3 regions of the Kribbella sp. NPDC049174 genome follow, and region 3 is predicted to be linked to each of the others. Evidence: riboswitches for the same ligand, from Rfam matches in the RefSeq annotation. Region 3 holds a riboswitch; each other region holds the start of a gene.
The links. A riboswitch is a leader RNA that binds a small molecule or an ion and turns the genes downstream of it on or off. The one in region 3 is predicted to bind ZMP and ZTP.

Region 1 (6,884 bases), on a different contig from region 3:
CCTACCGCCTGCTCGGTCCGGCGCAGCGCGGCGTGTTCCGTCGGCTGGGGGTCTTCGCTGCCGGTGCCGACCTCGACGCGATCGCAGCCGTTGCCCTCGGCACCTCACCGCGGGCCGACCCGCTCGACGTGATCGCGGAGCTCGACGACGCCAGCCTGGTGAAGGTCACCGAGGGTCCGGACGGGGGACCGAGAGTCTCGCTGCTGCGGACGATCGGCCAGTACGCCGAGGACGAGCTGGTGGCTGCGGGCGAGGCGGACGCCGCTGGTCGCGCGCACGCCCTGTACTACGCGGATCTCGCCGAGCACCTGCAAGCCATGCGGGAGTCGACCACGTGGTCGAGTCTCGAGCTGGCCAAGACCGAGCTGGACAACTTCCGTGCGGCGCTGGGCTGGGCGGTCCCGAACTCCGATGCCGACGGTGATGTCGCCGTCGGTGTCCGGTTGTGCGCCGCCCTCAGCTGGATGTGGGTGCTGGGCGGGTACGTCGCCGAAGGCCGCCGCTGGCACGAACGGGTTGTCGAGCGGGCCGGCGGGATGTCGTCGCGGGAACTCGCCGCCTGCTTGCGGGGATTGGGGAATCTGCTTCTGCTGCAGGGCGAGATCGACCGTGCCCACGAGATGGCCGGCCGAAGCCTCGCGATGGCGAGGACGCTCGACGAGCGCTCCGAAATGGCTCTGGCGCTGAGCCTGCTGGGAACCGCGCAGGGTGCGGCCGGAGACGTCGAGGCCGCCCGTGACACGCTGGCGGAAGCTCTCGACCTGCATCGCACCGTCGACGACAAGGGTGGTCTCGCCCGGGTGCTGGGGAACCTCGGCGGTCTGGAGGAGCGACTGGGCCGGCTCGATCGCGCCGAGGCGTTGATGCGGGAGTCGCTCGCGATCCTCGACGACCTCGGCGACGTCAACGAGACCGCCGTACAAGGCCAGAACCTCGCTTACCTGCTCGCCGTCACGGACCGGCTCGACGAGGCGAGCGAGCTGGCCGGCGGCCTGGTCGGCACGGTGGTGGCGCTCGGCAACTCCAGCCTGACGATGGCGTTCGCGAACACCGTGATGAACATCCTTCTCCGGCAGGGTGATGCGGCCGGCGCCGCGCACCTGTTCGGCGCGGAGGAGGCGATGGGGGAACGCCTCGAGATGCCCAATCCGTACCGGGACGAAGAGCTCGCGGAGGCGCTCGAGCTGATCAGCGGCGTGATGTCGGTCGAGGACTGGGAGACCCACCGGCGCCAGGGCCGATCGGAACGCGTCGAAGACCTGCTCACCCGCTTCTTATGAAGGTGTGGTTCCCGCCTGCCGCACCCGTCGCCTCATGACCACACCAGGGATGCCGACCGCAAGCACGACCGGGATCGCGGCGACGATCCCGAACCAGAGAAACATGGCGAGGTAACCGTAGGCCGCGTTGTCCACGTCCGAGTCCGCCTTGACCAGGAGCACAACGCTCACCACGAACGCAACCACCATCAGGACCGCGATGACGATCGCGACCCAGACGAGAATGCCCGCCCACCGCCGGTAACCGGCGCTGACTCCGGGCGCTCGCAATGGCACGTACGCCGTCGGCCCACCCGGCTGACCCCCTGGCCACTGTTCAGACATAGGCCAGTTGTACTGCGCCCGGGGGCCACTACGCCTCACCCGGGTGCTTCGATGAGCTGGTTAGACTCGCGCCGGTGATGGGGACAACCGCGGCGGCGATCGCGGAGCAGGTGCGGAGTGGCCGCCGGTCCGCGAGCGAGGTGGTCGAGGAGACGCTCGACGCGGTCGCGCGGCTTGATCCGATCCTGCACTTCGTCGAGGACCTCGATCCGGTCGGTGCCCGCCAGGCCGCGCGGACCCTGGAGGTGGCCGGTCCGCTGGCCGGGGTTCCGTTCCTGCTGAAGGCACGACAGCCGAAGGACTCGCCGATCATCAGCCGGCTGGTCGCGGCGGGCGCGATTCCGATCGGTACGGCGACGCGCGCCCGGTCGGGTGCGGTGTCGCAGACATTCGGGTGGAACGGGCGCGACTACACCCGGAATCCGTGGGATCTGTCCCGGTCGCCGGGTGGGTCGACGGCCGGCGGAGCCGCGGCGGTTGCGGCCGGCGTCGTACCGCTGGCAACGGGTGGCGACTCGGGTGGTTCACTGCGGATCCCGGCGGCGTTCTGTGGGGTGGTCGGGTTCAAGGGCACCTACGGCCGCATCCCGCGACCGGTCGGCCGGTCCCTGGGTGGATTGACGACGGCCGGTCTGATCGGTGCCGATCTCGACGACGTCGTACTCGCGACGAGTATCGCGAGCGGCCCGCATCGGCTCGACCCGACGGCGCTGCCGCACTGGCCGGTGCCATCCGTTGTCGACCGGCCGTGGCGGGTGGCGTATCGGTCGACGCTCGGCGAGCCCATGGCCGACCCTGCGGTCGACCTACTGATGCGCAAGCTCCTGGACGACTGTGACGTCACCGTCGTCGACGCGCCGCTCGAACTCCTCCCGCCCGATGACGCGTGGCAGGCGTTGTGGGACCTGGATTCGGGTCGCGGCGTCGAGGCTGCCGCGGCGAATCGTGCTCGGGAGGTCCGGGATCACAACAACACCGCGCTGGCTGATCTGTTCGAGTTGGTGGACGCGCTGGTCACGCCGACGACGCTGACTGTTGCCCATGGCTACGACCAGCACGAGCCGAACATCGTCACCGGGGATCCGTGCTGGGGGTTGAACGTGACCGGTCATCCCGCGGTGAGCGTCCCGGCGGGGTTGCTGGACGGACTGCCGGTCGGCGCGCAGGTCGTTGCCGCGCACGGATTCGACGACGTCGCGGTTGCGGTGGCGAGACGGCTCCAGGTCGAGTTGCCGCAGCCGGCGGTTTATCGGGGGTGATCGGCTCGCCAGGATTTGATCAGTTGTTCGAGGTCCTTGTGGATGAAGGCGAAGAAGTCGGCTGCTTCTGTCAGGCGTTGGCCGACCGTGCTGTCCGGGCCGAACAGGTCGGCGCCGGAGCGGCTGGTGGATTCCCACTCGGCGAGGGAGTTGTTGCGGCGCTCGAGGATCGCGGAGAACACGTCGTCGCGGATCCGGTAGTGATCCTTGCGCGAACCGGGGATCCGCTCCCGGGAGATGAAGCCGACCTGCAGCAGTTGCCGGACGGCGCCCGACACCGCCGGCTGGCTGATTCGCAAGGACTCAGCCAGCTCGGCGGACGTCAGCATGCCGGTCGGGCTGACCAGCATCCGCCCGATCACCCGGGCGGACATCGTCGGTACGCCGCTGTTCCCCAGCACTCCGGCGAATCGCTCGACGAACTGACTGATCTCTTCCGGGGTCGGGTCAGGCGGCATGCACGCACCCTACCGCAACTATTACAACTTTCTGATAGTTCGAGGCGTCAGCTGAGCTCGAGACCCGGGTACAGCGGGTGCTTGTCGAGCAGCTCGGCCGAGGCGGCCTTGGTCTTGTCCGCGACCCCGTCGGCCAGCACGTACTTCGCCTTCGACGGCGCACCGGCCGACGTCGTGGTCGGCGTGGTCGAGGACAGCACGTCCACGATCAGCTCGGCGACCCGGTCGAACTCGTCGGCCCCGAAGCCGCGCGTGGTCAGCGCAGGCGTACCGATCCGGACACCCGAGGTGTACCAGGCACCGTTCGGGTCCCGCGGTACGGCGTTCCGGTTCGTCACGATGCCCGAGTCGAGCAGCGCCGACTCGGCCTGCCGCCCGGTGATCCCGTACGACGACACGTCCAGCAGCACGAGGTGGTTCTCGGTGCCGTCGGTGACGAGCTTGACGCCACGCTTCATCAGGCCGTCGGCCAGCGCGACCGCGTTGTCCGCGATCGCCTGCGCGTACTCCTGGAACGAAGGCTGCCGGGCCTCGGCCAGCGCGACCGCCTTCGCCGCCATGGTCTGGCTGAGCGGGCCGCCGAGCACCATCGGGCAACCGCGGTCGACCGAGTCGGCGTACTCGGGCTGGCACAGCACCATGCCGCCGCGCGGACCGCGGAGCGACTTGTGCGTGGTCGTCGTGGTGACGTGCGCGTGCGGCACCGGGTCGAAGTCGCCGGTGAAGACCTTGCCCGCGACCAGGCCGGCGAAGTGCGCCATGTCGACCATCAGGGTGGCGCCGACCTCGTCCGCGATCTCGCGCATCTTCGCGAAGTCGATCTTCCGCGGGTACGCCGAGTAGCCCGCGATCAGGATCAGCGGCTTGAACTCACGCGCCGCCGCGGCGACCTTGGCGTAGTCGAGCAGCCCGGTCTCCGGGTCGGTGCCGTAGGACTGCTGGTTGAACATCTTGCCGGAGATGTTCGGCCGGAAACCGTGGGTCAGGTGACCGCCGGCGTCGAGCGACATGCCGAGCATCTTCTGGTCGCCGAGCGCCTTCCGGAGCTTGCTCCAGTCCTCGTCGGACAGGTCGTTGACGTGCTTCGCGCCGGCCTCGGCCAGCGCCGGCGACTCGATCCGCTGGGCCAGGATCGCCCAGAAGGCGACCAGGTTCGCGTCGATGCCGGAGTGCGGCTGGACGTAGGCGTGCGGGGCGTCGAACAGGGCCCGGGCGTGGTCGGCCGCGGTCTGCTCGACCGTGTCGACGTTCTGGCAGCCGGCGTAGAAGCGGTGCCCGATCGTACCCTCGGCGTACTTGTCGGACAGCCAGTTGCCCATCGTCAGCAAGGTGGCGGGGGAGGCGTAGTTCTCACTCGCGATCAGCTTCAGCGACGAGCGCTGGTCGGCCAGCTCGGCCTTGATCGCGCCGGCGATCGTGGGTTCCACCGCGCCGATCACCTCGAGCGCGTTGCGGTACGCGGCCGATGCGGCGGCGGCATCGAAGGGTTGAGTCATCGTTGTCTCTCCTGCGGTTGCAGTGGGTCGAAGGCACCCAGGCGCACGGTGCCGACGGTTTTCGCTCCCCGGTGGTTCTCCACCTCAGCGCGCCAGTCGCGACGCGCTCACCCTATCGTGCGATCGAGGATCGCCCGGAACGGTGTCGTCCTCGGCAACGTGCCGAACACGCCACCCCAGTCATTGGCCAGCCTGGACGCCACGAACGCGTCCGCGACCTCGGGGGTCGAGTGCCGAATCAGCAGCGAGGCCTGCAGGCACAGGGCCATCCGCGCTGCCAGACGCCGTGCTCCGGCCTCGGCGCCTTCGATGTCAGCAAGCGCTTGCAGTACGTCGTTCACGGCGGCGTCGAGCCGATGGTCGGCGCCCTGGACCGTGGCCAGCTCGGTCAGCCACGCCTCCAGCGACTCCGGCCGGCGCAGCGCCCGCAGTACGTCGAGTGCGTTGACATTGCCCGACCCTTCCCAGATCGAGTTGAGCGGCGACTCCCGGAACAGCAACGGCATCCCGGACTCCTCGACGAACCCGTTCCCGCCGAGACACTCGAGCGCCTCGGCCACCATGAACGAGGTCCGCTTCGACACCCAGAACTTCGCCAGCGGCAACGCAATCCGCCTGAAGGCAACCTCCTGCTCCGCGCGACCGGGGGTTGTAGGAGCGGTGGGGACGGGCTGGGACGCATCCACGGCTGCGGCGAGGCGCATGGCGAGGGCCGTGCCGGCCTCGCTCTCCAGCGCCAGATCGGCGAGCACGTTCTGCATCGCCGGCTTGTCCGCGAGCAACCCACCGAAGGCGGAGCGGTGGCTCGTGTGCCACACCGCCTCCACCAGCGCGCGCCGCTGGAGAGCAGCGGATCCGAGGACGCAGTCGAGCCGGGTCGCGGCGACCATCTCGATGATGGTGCGGACGCCGGCGCCCTCGTCGCCGAGCCGGTATCCGACGGTGCCGCGGAACTCGACCTCGCTGGACGCGTTCGACCGGTTGCCGAGCTTGTCCTTCAGCCGCTGCAGGGCAAACGCGTTCCGGTTGCCATCGGCAAGGACCCGCGGTACGACGAAACAGCTCAGTCCCTCCGGTGCCTGGGCGAGCACCAGGAAGACGTCGACCTGCGGCGCCGAGCAGAACCACTTGTGCCCGTTGAGCTGGTACTCGCCGTCGCTCCCGGTCGGCGTCGCGGTGGTGAGATTCGCCCGGACGTCGGACCCGCCCTGCTTCTCGGTCATCCCCATCCCGGCGAGCACGCCGGTCTTCTCGGCCGCGGGCAGCCGGCGGACGTCGTACCGGGTGGACGCGAGTTGCGGGATCCACTCCTTCGCGAGCCGCTCGTCGGCCTTCAGCGCGGGCACGGCGGCGTACGTCATCGAGATCGGGCAGCCGTGACCCGGCTCGACCTGGGACCAGAGGTAAAAGCCGGCGGCGCGGGTCAGGTGCGGCGACGGCTGGTCGCTGGTCCAGGGCGCGGCCTGGAGGCCGAAGCCGACGGCCTGCTCCATCAGCCAGTGCCACGACGGGTGGAAGTCGACCTCGTCGATGCGGTGCCCGTAGCGGTCGTGGGTGCGCAGCACGGGTGGATTCTGGTTCGCCGGGAGCGCCTGGGAGAGGGCCTCCTCGGACCCGGCCAGCTCGCCGATCCGGTGCAGACCGGGATCGTCCGCGACGCCGCCGTACGGACGCAGAGCGTCACCGAGCGCCGTGTCCCGGGTGAAGAAGTTCACCCCCCGCAGTGGGGGAGCCTGATTCGTTACCGCGAAAGGGTCCGCCATGTCAGTACGGTAAGCGGTATGGCACGTTCTGGGGCAGGACCCACTGGTGGGAGCTCCCTCTCATTGGCATGGGTCCGCAGAATCCCGGCGACGACCTGGAAGCTTGTGACCCAGACCGTCGGCGTCTGCCTGCGCTACCGGGTCACCGGGCTCGCGGCCGAGGGGGCGTTCTTCGCCATCCTCTCGCTGCCGCCGCTGATCTTCGGACTGGCCGGAAGCCTCGGGTACATCGCGAGCCGGTACTTCGAGGTCGAGACGATCGACGAGATCAAGCAGCAGATCGCCGTGCTGGCGGCCCGGGCGC
Region 2 (6,884 bases), on a different contig from region 3:
GGAGTTCTACGTACCGGCGTACATGGGCGGCTCCGACGTGCTCGAGGTCGTCCGCGACATGCCGTCGCTGAAGGTGGTGCAGCTGCAGACGGCCGGGTTCGAGAACGTGCTGCCACACCTCGCCGAGGGCGTCACCTTGTGCAATGCCCGCGGGGTCCACGACGCGTCCACCGCCGAGCTCGCAGTCGGTCTGATCCTGGCGTCGTACCGTCGACTGCCGCGTGCTGTGCGCAACCAGGACCAGCAGGTCTGGCCCGCGTCGTACGACGAGATGGACGACTCGCTCGCGGATCGCACCGTGCTGATCCTCGGGTACGGGTCGATCGGGGAGGCCCTGGAGCGGCGGCTGACCGGGTTCGAGTGCGAGATCATCCGGGTCGCGCGGCGGGAGCGGGAGGGCGTCCACCCGATCAGCGAGCTGCCCGAGTTGCTGCCGCTGGCGGACGTCGTCGTGCTGCTGACCCCGGCGACGGCGGAGACCCGCCGGATGGTGGACGCCAAGTTCCTGACCCAGCTGAAGGAAGGCGCGCTGCTGGTGAACGTCGCACGCGGTGTCGTGGTGGACACGGATGCGTTGCTGGCCGAGCTGGCCGGCGGCCGGATCCGCGCCGCGCTGGACGTGACCGATCCCGAGCCGTTGCCCGCCGGACACCCGCTGTGGTCTGCTCCGAACGTGCTGGTCAACCCGCACCGCGGCGGTGCCTCGACGGCCTTCGGGCCACGGGTGGCCCGGCTGGTGCGCGCGCAGCTGGAGCGCTACGCGGCGGGGGAACCATTGATCAACGTGGTGGGGGGTCCACCGCGATAAAGGAGGACAACGATGTCCGAGACCGTACTGCTGATCGGAACCAAGAAAGGGCTCTGGATCGGCAGGAGTGATGCCGCGCGCCGTGAGTGGACCCTCGACGGCCCGGTGCCGCAGTTCGAGATGCAGGGCGTGTACGCGGTCGGGATCGACACCCGCGGCGAGCAGCCCCGCGTGCTCGTCGGCGGGACGAGTGAGCACTGGGGTCCGGCGGTCTTCCACTCCGATGACCTCGGCAAGACCTGGGACGAGCCGCCGGAGGGTTCGATCGGGTTCCCCAAGGAGGCCGAGACCTCGCTCGAGCGCGTCTGGCAGATCCAGCCGGGGCCGGCCGATCAGCCGGGCGTCGTGTACGCCGGGTCGGAGCCGTCGGCGCTGTGGAAGTCGACCGACGGGGGAGTGACCTTCGAGCTGGTCCGCGGCCTGTGGGACCACCCGCATCGCAAGGAGTGGGGTGCCGGCTTCGGTGGTCAGGCGATCCACACCGTGTTGCCGCATCCGACCGATCCCGACCGGGTGAGCGTCGCGATGTCGACCGGTGGCGTGTACCGGACGACCGACGGCGGCGAGTCGTGGTCCCCGGCCAACCAGGGCATCAAGGCGTACTTCTTCCCCGATCCGTACCCGGAGTTCGGTCAATGTGTGCACAAGCTGGCCGCGCATCCCGACGTACCGGACCGGATGTTCGCGCAGAACCACCACGGCGTCTATCGGTCCGACGACGCCGGGGCGATCTGGAAGTCGATCGCGGACGGGCTGCCGTCGGACTTCGGGTTCCCGATCGCGGTGCACCCGCACGAGCCGGAGACCGTGTACGTCTTCCCGCTGGTCGCCGACGGGAACCGGATCCCCACCGACGCGAAGTGCCGGGTCTTCCGCTCCCGCGACGCCGGCTCCACCTGGGAGGCGCTGAGCACTGGGCTGCCCGACGTGCCGTCGTACGCGCCGGTGCTGCGGGACGCCATGTGCACGGACGCGGCCGAGTCGGCCGGTGTGTATCTGGGCACGCGTGACGGCTGCGTCTACGCCAGTGCTGACGCGGGCGACACGTGGACCGAGGTCGCCCGGCACCTCCCGGACGTGCTGACCGTCCGCGCCGCCGTAGTGGGCTGAGATGGCGATCGGGATCAAGCTGCCGACCGTGCTCAGACCGTTCGCGGGCGGTGCTGAGCGGGTCGAGGTCGACGGCGCCACCGTCGGAGAGGTCGTCGCCGCACTGGACCCGGTCCTGCGGCGACGGCTGACCGACGAGCAGGGCGCCGTCCGGCGGCACGTCAACATCTACCTGGGCAACGACAACATCCGGGATCTGGACGGACTCGGGACGACGCTCAAGGACGGCGACGAGCTGATGATCCTGCCGAGTGTGGCGGGCGGCTGATGCCGGCGGAAAACAAAAGACTGCAATTCTCCGGCCTGCTTGGCTAGCGTCGGGCGGCATGAGCGACGTGATCCTTCTGACCGGCTCGCCCGGATCGGGCAAGACGACCGTGGCCAAGTTGGTCGCCACCGACGCCGGGCGGCCGACGGTGCATGTGACGACGGACGAGTTCTACCGCGCCATCCGCACCGGCTTCATCGCGCCGTACCTGCCCGGATCCGAGCGGCAGAACGAAGTGGTCGTCGACGCGATCGTCGCCGCGGTCGCGGCGTACACACGCGGTGGGTACGACGTGGTCGTCGACGGCGTCATCGGCCCGTGGTTCCTGCCGCCGTTCCGCCAGGCCGCGGCGGCGGAGCAGTGGACGCTGTCGTACGTCGTACTCCGCCCCGACCTGGACACCACCCTTAGTCGCGCACAGGACCGAGGCACCGGCGAACTGAAGGACGCCGCCGCCATCACCGGTCTCTACGGAGCCTTCGCCGACCTGGGCGACCTCGAGCCCCACGTCATCGACACCACTCACCTCGACGCCAGTGCGACCGCCGCCGAAGTCCGTCACACCGTTGCCGCAGGCACCCACCGCCTCAGTGCCGGAACAACCGCACCCCGGTCTGCGACAAGCTGATCCCCAACTCCGCGCACGCCGCGGCGACCTCAGCCGAGCGGATCGATCCACCCGGCTCGGCCAGGTACCGAACCCCGTGCCGGTGCGCCTCGACGATGTTGTCGACAAACGGGATCGCCCCGTCCGACGCCATCGCGACGTTCGTCAACGCGCCTTCGGCCGACCGCTGGGCCCACCACGTCGAGGCCTTCTCACCGGCCAGCCGGGTGCAGTCGATCCGCGACTGCTGCCCGGCACCGATACCGATCGCCATCCCGTCCTTGACCATCGCGACCGTGTTCGACTGCGTGTAGCGCGCCACGACCAGCCCCAGCAGCAGATCGCGCGCCGCGCTGTCCGGCAGCTCGGGGTCGAGCGATGACCGGTCCAGTGGCGCCTCATCACGCTCCTGCGTCAGCCGGACGCCGTACACCTCGCGGACCTCGACAGCAGGTGGCCGATAGCCGGGATCCGCTTCCAGCACCAGGAAGGCGCCACGCTTCTTGCTCGCCAGTACGCCGACCACGCCTTCGTCGTACCCGGGCGCGATGATCCCGTCGCAGACAAGCCGCTTCAGCCGGTCCGCGAGTTCCGCGTCGACCGGGTGCGACACCGCGACGAAATCGCCGTACGACGATTTGGGATCCGCCTCCCGCGCCCGCACGTACGCATCGCTGACCGTCTCGGCGACCGCGGCGCCGGCGGGGGAGACGTGCTTGAACGACGCCGCCGCAGGCAGACCGAGGAGACCTGAGGCTTCACGGACCAACTGCCAGCCGGCCAAAGCATCGAGCACGTTGACGTACGACGGCGTACCGCTGACCACCGTGAACGGCCAGCGATCCACAGCCGTGACGGACGCGGACTGATGGGGATTCATGCCGTAGCGCAACTGCATCGGACAACCTCCGAGAACGTCGGAGGCGCCCAGGCGGACGACGCCTTGCTTGTCAGCCGCTCCCCGGTGGTGCTCCACCCTCGCCAGTCGCGGTTCGGTGCGAGCCTATTGCACGAAGGTGCAGACCTGGTCCGGACGGCCGGGATCAGGCCTAGCATCGCGCGTATGGGGATCTTTTCGAGGAGGCCGTCGGCGGGAGTGGCGGCGGAGGGGCTTCGGCTGGATCAGGCGTGGGCCGATCCGGAGCTCGACGCCGCGTACGCCGCGGTGCGTGGGGGCGATCTGTCGACCGGAGCCGAGCTGCTCAAGGCGTCGTCGCAGAGCACCGACCTGCGGTCGTTCCGGGCAATGGGGCTGGGGAAGGCCGCCATCGGGCACAGCGAGCAGTTGGAGTTGCGGCTGGAAGCCCTGCCGGGTGACCCGGACCTGCTGCTGTGGCTGGGGCAGACGCTGGTGTTCGAGGCCTGGGAGGTCCGGACGGGCGCGTGGGCGGAGCAGGTCTCCGAGCAGCGGTTCGCAACCTTCCACGACATCCTCCGGACGGCGGCCGAGGTGCTGGACTACGGCATCGCGGCGGCCCCTGACGACGCCGCACCGTGGGAGGTGCTGCAGTGGGTGGCGATCGGACTGCAGGCGTCGATGGACGACAAGAACGACATCTTCCGCTCCGCCATGGAGCGTCACCCGGCCGGCTACCAGGCGCACAGCGGTCGGGTGCATGCGCTGGCGCCGAAGTGGTCGGGTCTCGACATCGCCCAGATCGTTCGCTTCGGCGATCAGACGGTGGCGAACGCTCAGCCCGGCAGTGCGCTTTGTGCGGTTGCGGGCATGGTGGCCAACGAGGTGTGGGTCGACGTACTGAGTGACAGCGAGTTGACGAGGGCCCAGCGGGGTGCGCGATACACGCGCGAGATCACCAACCGGAAGGACGCCCTGCTCGCCGCCCGCGACAAGTGGTTGATCCCCGGCCGCGAGTCCGAGCCGGCTGACATCTCAGCCCACGGCACGATGGCCTTCGCTCTCAAGACCGTCGGAGCGAAGGCCGCCGCGATGGAACAGGCCGCCCTGACCCAAGGCCGGATCGAGAGCGTCCCCTGGGCCTACACCAACGCCCCCGACGCACTCACCGCCTTCGCCGCCGCCGTCACCAAACAGATGGCCTAACGCCAGGTGCCGGTGCAGGAGCCAGGCGGCCATAGAGTGGGCCCATGGTCGATGTGAAGCCACGCAGCCGGACAGTGACCGACGGACTCGAGGCGACCGCGTCGCGGGGCATGCTCCGGGCGGTCGGGATGGGTGACGACGACTGGGCGAAACCGCAGGTCGGGGTCGCGTCGAGCTGGAACGAGATCACCCCGTGCAACCTGTCCCTGGACCGGCTCGCGAAGGCGGTCAAGGAGGGTGTGCACGCGGCCGGCGGGTACCCGCTGGAGTTCGGCACGATCAGCGTGTCCGACGGCATCTCGATGGGCCACGTCGGCATGCACTACTCGCTCGTCAGCCGCGAGATCATCGCCGACTCGGTCGAGACGGTGATGGAGGCCGAGCGGCTGGACGGTTCGGTGCTGCTGGCCGGCTGTGACAAGTCGCTGCCCGGGATGCTGATGGCCGCGGCCCGGCTCGACCTCGCGTCGGTCTTCCTGTACGCCGGTTCGATCATGCCCGGCCGGCTCGGCGACAAGGACGTCACGATCATCGACGCCTTCGAGGCGGTCGGTGCCTGCGTCCGCGGCCTGATCACCCGCGACGAGGTCGACGCGGTCGAGCGGGCGATCTGCCCGGGTGAAGGCGCCTGCGGCGGGATGTACACGGCGAACACGATGGCCGCCTCCGCCGAGGCGCTCGGCATGTCGCTGCCCGGCTCGGCCGCGCCGCCCGCGGTGGACCGCCGACGCGACGGCTACGCCCGCAAGTCCGGCGAGGCGGTCGTCGGCCTCCTGCAGAAGGGCATCACGGCTCGCCAGATCCTGACGAAGGAGGCCTTCGAGAACGCGATCGCCGTGGTGATGGCGCTCGGCGGCTCGACGAACGCCGTACTGCATCTGCTCGCGATCGCGCGCGAGGCCGAGGTCGACCTGACGCTGGCCGACTTCAACCGGATCGGCGACCGGGTGCCGCACCTCGGCGACCTCAAGCCGTTTGGCCGGTACGTGATGACGGACGTGGACCGGGTCGGCGGTATCCCGGTGGTGATGCGGTCGCTGCTCGACGCCGGGCTGCTGCACGGCGACTGCCTGACCGTGACCGGCAAGACGATGGCCGAGAACCTCGCGGACATCGCGCCGCCGGATGTCGACGGCGTCATCATCCGCTCGCTGGACAAGCCGATCCACGGCACCGGCGGGATCACCATCCTGCACGGTTCGCTCGCGCCCGAGGGCGCGGTGGTGAAGAGCGCCGGCTTCGACTCGGACGTGTTCGAGGGCACCGCGCGGGTGTTCGACGGCGAGCGCGGGGCGATGGACGCGGTCGCCTCCCTGAATCCCGGCGACGTCGTCGTCATCCGCTACGAGGGCCCGAAGGGCGGCCCCGGTATGCGCGAGATGCTCGCCGTGACCGGCGCGATCAAGGGCGCCGGCCTCGGCAAGGACGTCCTGCTGCTCACCGACGGCCGCTTCTCCGGTGGTACGACGGGACTCTGCGTCGGCCACGTCGCCCCGGAGGCCGTGGACGGCGGCCCGATCGCGTTCGTCCGGGACGGCGACCGCATCACCCTCGACGTCAAGAACCGCACCCTCGACCTCCACGTCAGCCCCGAGGAACTCGAGAACCGACGCACCGGCTGGACCCCGAAGACCCCGGACATCACCAAGGGCGTCCTCGGCAAGTACACCCGCCTGGTCCGCTCAGCCTCCGAGGGTGCTGTCTGTATCTAAGACAGTCATCTCAGATCATGGGACACTCTGCCGGCGAACTTGACCCGATCGCAGTGTGTCGGCGAATGTTGCCTACATGCGATCGATTCTCCTCGTACTTGTGCGGCGCGCCGACTGACGGCGACCACCGAGTCGAGCGCGCCCCCTTCAGCCCACCCGGCGGAGGGGGTTTTTTGTTGCCAGGGCGACTATCTGCGACCCAGATGTGACCTGAGGACAAACAAGAGCGAGGATGGATCGGTCGCGACAAGCCATAACGTGACAGGACTAAGGAAGGCACTCATGAGTGAGCAGCTGACCGGGGCACAGGCTCTGAT
Region 3 (6,884 bases):
GGCTTGACGGCCAGTTCGACCTCACCGACCGGGCGGCCCGGGCTGTGGTCGATCCGCAGGTCCTCGACGTTGGCGCCGGACTCGGCGGCGTCCGCGAACAGCCGGGCCAGCTGCCCCGGCCGGTCCGGAATGGTGACCAGAACGGTGACCAGGTCGATGTGCGGCGCACCGTGCTTACCTGGCACCCGGACCGCACCCGAGACGCCCTGGCCGAGGATCGTGGTCAGCTCCTCCGCCGCCTCTTCCTTGCCCAGGGCAACGAGAACGCGGTCCAGTTCGCCGCGGATCTGTTCCAGCAGACCGGTCAGCGCGGCCGAGTTGGCGGACACGATCTGGGTCCACAGCTTCGGGTCGCCGGCTGCGATCCGGGTCACATCCCGAACCCCCTGCCCGGACAGCTGCAGGTGAGAGTTCGGCGCGTCGACCAGCGTCCCGGCGGCCAGGGCCGACATCAGATGCGGCAGGTGCGAGACGCGCGCGACCGCGAGGTCGTGGTCCTCGACCGACAGCTCGACCGTCCGCGCGCCGGACGCCTCGGCCAGCCGCCGGACGAGCTCGACTGCTTCGAGTGTGCTGGTCTCGTGCGGCGTGATGGCCCAGGTCGCACCGTCGAACAGGTCTGCTCGTGCGGCGAGGGGCCCGTTCCGCTCCGACCCCGCCATCGGGTGACTGCCGACGTACCGGCTGAGGTCGCCGGTCAGGCGCGCCGCGTCGGCGAGCGGCTTCGACTTGACGCTCGCGGCGTCGGTGACGATCGCATCGGTCTGCTCGAGCTGCTCGGCGACGACCTCACCGACATGATCCGGCGGTACGGCGACCACCACGAGCTGCGGCTCGATCTGGACCAGCCGCGACCCGGCCCCGATCCGCTCGGCCATCAGCGCGTTGTCCGGGTCGGCGTCGACCAGTTCCACCACCACGCCCAGCCGGGCCAGCGCGAGGCCGATCGACGTACCGATCAGGCCGGCACCGACGATCCGGACCGGCCCGCGCAGCTCGGTCATGGGGCCTCCCGGCCTGGACTGAGGAGCGCAGGGAGCGAAGCGACTGGAGTGACGAGGGAAGGCCGGGAGCCAAGGCCCCATGACCACGCCGGTGCCGAAGGCCCGGCCAAAAGCACCGTCACTGCGACCCTCACTGGGCGCCCGTCAGATCCGGACGGAGAGCGACCGCACCGTGCAGGTAGACGTGCTGGATCTTCTCCCGGGACCGCGAGGACTCGGCGTGCACCATCATCCGGACCACCCGCGGCAGCGCGTGCGGAACGTCGATCTCCTGCATGCACATCAGCGGTACGTCGGTCAGCCCGATCTGGCGCCCCGCCACGGCGGGAAACTCCGAGTGCAGGTCCGGTGTGACGGTGAACAGGATGCTGATCAGGTCCTCGCGGTCCAGATCGTTCGCCTCCAGGACCGCCTTCACCAGCTCGGCGGACCGCTCGAGCAGGTGCTCGCGCTCGTCCACCTCCAGCTGGGTGGCCCCCCGGATCGCCCGTACCGCCACGTGCTCGCCTCCTTGGTCGTCTACCCCAACCCTAGGTCAGAGTAGCCACGGAGTGGACAGCCGTCTCGGATTGTGCCTCGGCGGCGTCGACGGTCTGCTCCAGCAGGAGGGCGATCGTCATCGGTCCGACCCCGCCCGGGACCGGTGTGATCAGGCTCGCCACCGCGGCCGCCTCGTCGAAGTGGACGTCCCCGACGTTGCCCTCGTTGTACCCGGCGTCGACCACCACCGCACCCGGCTTCAGCCAGTCATCGCGGACGAAGTTCGGCTTGCCGACCGCCGCCACCACGATGTCCGCGGTCCGGACGATGTCGGGCAGGTTCGTGGTCCGGGAGTGGGTGTAGGTGACGGTCGCGTTCGATGCCAGCAGCAACATCCCGGCCGGCTTACCGAGGATCGGGCTGCGGCCGATGACGACCGCGTGCGCTCCGGCGATCGGTACGTCGTACGCCTCGAGCAGCCGCAGGATGCCGCCAGGCGTACAGGACCGGAACCCGGGCTCGCCGAACGCCATCGCGGCGAACGCGTGCATGGTCACGCCGTCGACGTCCTTGGCCGGGTCGATCGCCTCGAACGCGGCCCGCTCGTCGATCTGCGCCGGGACCGGGTGCTGCAGCAGGATCCCGTGCACCTCCGGGTCCGCGGAGAGCTTGTGCAGCTCATCGACCAGCTCCTCGGTCGTGGTCTCCGCGGGCAGTACGACGCTCCGTGACCCGATGCCGGCCTTCTTGCTCCGGCTCTGCTTCATCCGCACGTACGTCGCCGACGCGGGGTCGTCCCCCACCAGCACGGTCGCCAGACACGGCTGCACGCCGGTCTTCTCCTGCAGGATCCGGGCCCGGTCAGCCGCCTTCGCCACCATCTCGGCGGCGAGGTCGGTCCCGATCATCAACTTGGTCATCCGCGCACTCCTTCGGGCATCGAGAGGGTGCCCAGGCGCGCGGCGAAGCCGGATCTACCAGCAGACCGTTCCCCGGTGGTTGTCCACCTCAACGCCAGTCGCGGTCCGTGGACAAGCCTACGCGACGAACCAGGAGCGGCAGTCCTCCAGCCCTTCGACCCGGACGGATCCGCCGGCCCAGTCCTCGCGGGTGAGACGGAGCCGGTCCGAGATCACCGGCTGACCGTCCAGAACGTCCCGGGAGATGCCGTCCGGGCGATAGCCCAGCTTCCGGGACACCCCTTGCGAGCCGGCGTTGTCCTGGAACACCTCGGTCAGCGCCGCCACCGCGTCCAGCCCCTCGAAGGCAAGGTGCAGCAAAGCGACCCGCGCCTCGGTGCCGAATCCTTGGCCGTGGTGCGGCACGCCGAGCCAGGACCACGTCTTCACCTCACGGAGCACGGCGAAGTCCTGAGCTCGCAACGCGACGATGCCGAGCGGCGTCCCGTCCCGGAACACGCCGAGTTCCAGCTGCCAGTTCTGCGGAGTCCACGAGGCCAGGGAGCTCCAGTACCCCTGCAGCACACTCCGGGCGCGTTCGGCCGGTGGCACCTCTGTCCACGGGGTCAGGAAAGGCCGCTCCCCTGGCTTGTGGACGCCATTTGCGGCGACGTCGGCCAGCGCGGCGAGTTCCTCCTCGTCGGGCTGCCGGAGGACGAGGCGGTCGGTGGTCAGCCGGAGGCGGCGCAGTGGCCAGTGGTCGGTCAGCACGCCGCCATCCTGGGCTGTAGTCATAGTCCGGGCAACCTAGTTTCCGGGCCGGTGCAGGATCACTTCGTGGACCTGCGGCGGTACGGCGCCGGACGCCCAACTGATCCGGATCGCCTCGATGGTGGTGGCCGGGATCGTCACCGCGCTGTAGGCAGCCCCGACTTGTCCAACCTCCTGCCAGCCCGCACCGGTCCGAATCTCCAGCCGGCCGACGCCGGTCGCAGTGCCGGCCTGCAGCACAGTGATCCGGTCGACCGCGGTGGCCGAGGACAGTGCAACAGTGAGCGCGTCATCCGTCGTCGGGGCCGTCGCCGCGACGTACGCCGTACGCACGTCACCGTCGACCGCGTCACCGAATGACGAGCCTGTCGCCGGAGCCGGCGTACCTGTTGCCGTGAGCACCAACTCGGAGCCGTCGGTGACCTGGATCGAGAACTCCCGGACCACGAGCCAGTACGACGGGTTGTCGGCCAGGGCTCGGTAGCGGACGTACCGGGCCGTGGTGTTGGCAGTGAAGCGAACCTCCGCAGTGGTGGCACGCGTGAGCTCGGTCCAGCTGGAGCCGTCAGTGGAGTACTCGAGGACGCCGGAGTGGATGTAGTCCTGCGGGCTGCCCGACTTGCCCATCAGTACGGCGATGTCGCCGATGGCACGGGGTGCGCCGAGATCGACACGGATCTCGTCACCGGCCACCGGCGCACCGTTGCTCCAGAAGAACGTCGACTCGTCGCCGTCGATCATCCGGTCGGGGACGTTCTCGGCGTACGTGCCCTGCGAAGCCGACGCCGTACGTCCAGGCTCGATGCCCATCCACTGGTCGTGGACCCGGCCGGCCTCGGTCAGGAACGCGTCGGCCACGCCCTCGCCGATCCTCGGGTAGGTGTTGGAGTGCGGCAGGCGGGTGTCACGGATCGCCTCGGCTTGGGTGACCAGCTGATCGATCCGCTGCCGGCTCGTCCACGCGGCCGCGCCGTTGCCGTCGGCCACTTCATCGAGCAGCCGCAGCGACCGCTCCAGCGCTTGACCCCACAGCACGGTCGCGTCGAGCCACGCCTTTGCTTCGTCAGCGAACGCTGGGTCCTGCACACCGCGACGGAGCTGCGCGGGTGCCTTCTCGATCGCGGTGAAGTAGGGCTTGATCGCCGCGATCGCCTCGTCGCGATCCCCTGCCGTCCAGGTCGTCCAGAACTTCTGTGTCTTCGCCGCCAGCACCGGCGCGCTCTCCGGGTGCAGCGTCGAGTCGTAGGTGTTGAGGTCGGCGAAGACCTCGAGCGCCGCGATCGTCTTGTCGTCTCCCCCGGCGCGTTCGGCGATCGCCCGGTGCCAGGAGGCCTGTTCGTCGTACCGGGCCGGGTTCCAGCCGAGCTCGGCGAACGAGTAGAGGGCGAGCTTGCTGACCGCGGCCTGGTTCATCGGGTTCGAGATCACGCCGGCGACGTGCTCGGCGATCCCGGGCCCGCGACCGCTGTAGTCGGCGAGCAGGATGCGGCCGGCCGCGTAGTCGTTGACCGGATAGTTGTCCCAGATCAGGATGTCGTGGCCGAACACGGCCTTGGCCTGGGCCGCTTGTGCGGTCGTGATCGTGCGCGGGACGACGCCGATACCGGTCCAGTGCACAACCACCGCACTGTCGAGCTGCTCCCGCAGCGCCTTCTTGTACGGCGTCTCGGACACGTTGTAGTACTCGGTCGGAACCATCTGCAGCGGGGCGAGATCCGGCTTGCTCGCGACCCACTCGCGCTGGATCCGGTTCAGCAGTTCGCTCTGCGCCTGACCGGCCGCACCGCCGCCGGTGCCGTACTTCTCCCGGTCCTCCGGGCAATGCCAGGTGTTGTAGTCGATGTCGTCCAGCGGCACGTTGAACGCCCGCGCACCCAGCGCGTAGAGCGCCTCGAACTTCGCGATCAGCGCCTGGTAGTCGCTGTCGGAGGTGTAGCAGATCGACAGGCCGGGCGAGAGCGCGAAGGTGAAGTCGACCTTGTTGCGCCGGCCCCGCTCGATCAGTTCGCCGAGCTCGGCCAGCTTGTCGGCCGGGTACGGGTCGCGCCACTGCTCGCGGTGGTACGGGTCGTCCTTGGGCGCGTACTCGTAGGTGTTCATCCGGTGCGCGCCGAGGTAGTCGAGGTGATCGAGCCGGTCGGCGTGCGACCACGGCGTACCGTAGAAGCCCTCGATCGAGCCGCGGTACCGCATCGTCGGCCAGTCGCGGATCTCGACGCCGTCCACCTCGTTGCCCTGGACAAGCTGTGCGAACGTCCGCGCGGCGTAGTACGTGCCGTCGGTGTCGACGCCGTCGAGCACGACGTGCTTGCGGCCGATGGCGAGGACGTAACCCTCGGCCGGTAGCCCGTCGGCAGGCTCGACGTTCAACTGCCGCAGCGCCTGCTCGCTCCCACCCAACCAGATGGTCACGTCGGCGGGCTGATCACGAACGATCCGTACGCCGGCCTGCTCGAGCGACTCGCGGACGATGCGTTCGGCGTCCGGGTCGGTGGTCGGGCCGTGAACCAGGCCGACGGTCCGGCCGAGGTGGAACCCGTCCGGGCGGGTGATGGTCTGCTGAGGTTCTGGCGTCACCGGCGCCGCCCCCTTCGTGGTGCCGGCCAGGGCGACAGCGGCCGGGACGGTCATGGACTGGACGACAAGCGCGAGCAACAGCAGCAGAGCGAGACGGCGCATGAGCAACTCCTCGGGCGGAAGGCGTTTGCTCTTACCATCCACTCAGTGCGCAGACCTGCTCGTCAAGCGCCTGGCGTGACCAGTTCCAGTCAAGAAGGCCGACCGTTGGTCCGGAGCCAGTCAGAGCAGACCGGCGTGGTCCAAGGCCAGGTAGGCGGAGTCGATCCCGGTCATCGCGCCGGGCGTGCGCAACTCGGCCCGGAACTGCGCGACGGTGAGCTCGACCGGGACGCAGTCCTCGAACTCGTCCAGCGCCTGGCGACCGTCGGGACGGCAGCCGCGGGCGATGCCGATGTACTTGCGAAAGACCGAGGACGCCGCCGCCCAGGTCCAGGTCACGACCTCGAACGACTCGCAGGTGTACCCGGTCTCCTCCTCGAGCTCGCGGGCACCGGCCACGGCCGGGTCCTCGCCGACCTCGACCAAGCCGCCCGGCAGGTTGGTGACGACCTGATCAGGCCCCGGCCGGAAGATCCGGATCGTCACGATCCTGCCCTCCGGCGTCAACGGCAGCACGGTGATCCCGGACGTGATCCCGTCAGCGGTCTTCGGCCCGAAGACATCCCAGTCCGCCTCCCGCCCATCCGGCAACCGATACCGCCGCTGATTCACCGTCAAATACCCATTGAACCCCGACCGCTCCTCCAGCAGCTCCCACACCGCCGGGTCCTGGGGCTGACGCGACTCAGCCGCCACGGAGTCCGCGGCGGCTGAGCCAACTACCGAATCGTTCACAGCGGGCGGTCGTTGTCCGGCTCTTCCGGCGGGGCGACCGGTACGTCGTCGTCGGCCGGTGCGACCGGGGTGTCACCGGCCGCCTCCGCGCTCTCGTCGGTCTCCTCCGCCTTGTCGGCGGCAGGCTCCGTCGGCGTGGTGTCCGCGGTGGACTCGGACAGGATCCGCGCCAGCGTCTCCTCCGAGATCCGCTTGAACTTGCGCACCTGGGTCCGGGTCCGGTCCAGGACGGCGACCTCGATCTGGTCCGGGGTCAGCTCGCGGACCTCGTTGCTGTCGTGCCCGAGCGCGTCCACCGCCAGCCGGAGCGCCCCGG

Region 1: another riboswitch for ZMP and ZTP. It lies ahead of ACGFIF_RS09700 (glycine hydroxymethyltransferase); the one in region 3 lies ahead of ACGFIF_RS29740 (bifunctional 5,10-methylenetetrahydrofolate dehydrogenase/5,10-methenyltetrahydrofolate cyclohydrolase).
Region 2: another riboswitch for ZMP and ZTP. It lies ahead of ACGFIF_RS23275 (5-aminoimidazole-4-carboxamide ribonucleotide transformylase); the one in region 3 lies ahead of ACGFIF_RS29740 (bifunctional 5,10-methylenetetrahydrofolate dehydrogenase/5,10-methenyltetrahydrofolate cyclohydrolase).

The regions. Positions count from the first base shown of each region.
Region 1 covers NZ_JBICSZ010000001.1:2,055,329-2,062,212, reverse strand. The annotation lists gene ACGFIF_RS09720 (ATP-binding protein) at 1-1,280, shown strand, start outside; gene ACGFIF_RS09715 (hypothetical protein) at 1,275-1,604, opposite strand; gene ACGFIF_RS09710 (amidase) at 1,682-2,863, shown strand; gene ACGFIF_RS09705 (GbsR/MarR family transcriptional regulator) at 2,851-3,321, opposite strand; gene ACGFIF_RS09700 (glycine hydroxymethyltransferase) at 3,369-4,817, opposite strand; ZMP/ZTP riboswitch at 4,846-4,927, opposite strand; gene ACGFIF_RS09695 (acyl-CoA dehydrogenase family protein) at 4,925-6,580, opposite strand; gene ACGFIF_RS09690 (YhjD/YihY/BrkB family envelope integrity protein) at 6,686-6,884, shown strand, end outside.
Region 2 covers NZ_JBICSZ010000004.1:248,242-255,125, reverse strand. The annotation lists gene ACGFIF_RS23295 (2-hydroxyacid dehydrogenase) at 1-808, shown strand, start outside; gene ACGFIF_RS23290 (WD40/YVTN/BNR-like repeat-containing protein) at 821-1,918, shown strand; gene ACGFIF_RS23285 (MoaD/ThiS family protein) at 1,920-2,186, shown strand; gene ACGFIF_RS23280 (AAA family ATPase) at 2,245-2,814, shown strand; gene ACGFIF_RS23275 (5-aminoimidazole-4-carboxamide ribonucleotide transformylase) at 2,774-3,691, opposite strand; ZMP/ZTP riboswitch at 3,712-3,792, opposite strand; gene ACGFIF_RS23270 (hypothetical protein) at 3,857-4,855, shown strand; gene ilvD (dihydroxy-acid dehydratase) at 4,900-6,567, shown strand; gene ACGFIF_RS23260 (acetolactate synthase large subunit) at 6,850-6,884, shown strand, end outside.
Region 3 covers NZ_JBICSZ010000006.1:498,757-505,640, reverse strand. The annotation lists gene ACGFIF_RS29750 (prephenate dehydrogenase) at 1-1,004, opposite strand, end outside; gene aroH (chorismate mutase) at 1,135-1,503, opposite strand; gene ACGFIF_RS29740 (bifunctional 5,10-methylenetetrahydrofolate dehydrogenase/5,10-methenyltetrahydrofolate cyclohydrolase) at 1,535-2,404, opposite strand; ZMP/ZTP riboswitch at 2,427-2,516, opposite strand; gene ACGFIF_RS29735 (GNAT family N-acetyltransferase) at 2,522-3,178, opposite strand; gene ACGFIF_RS29730 (beta-N-acetylglucosaminidase domain-containing protein) at 3,191-5,833, opposite strand; gene ACGFIF_RS29725 (NUDIX hydrolase) at 5,954-6,493, opposite strand; gene prcA (proteasome subunit alpha) at 6,565-6,884, opposite strand, start outside.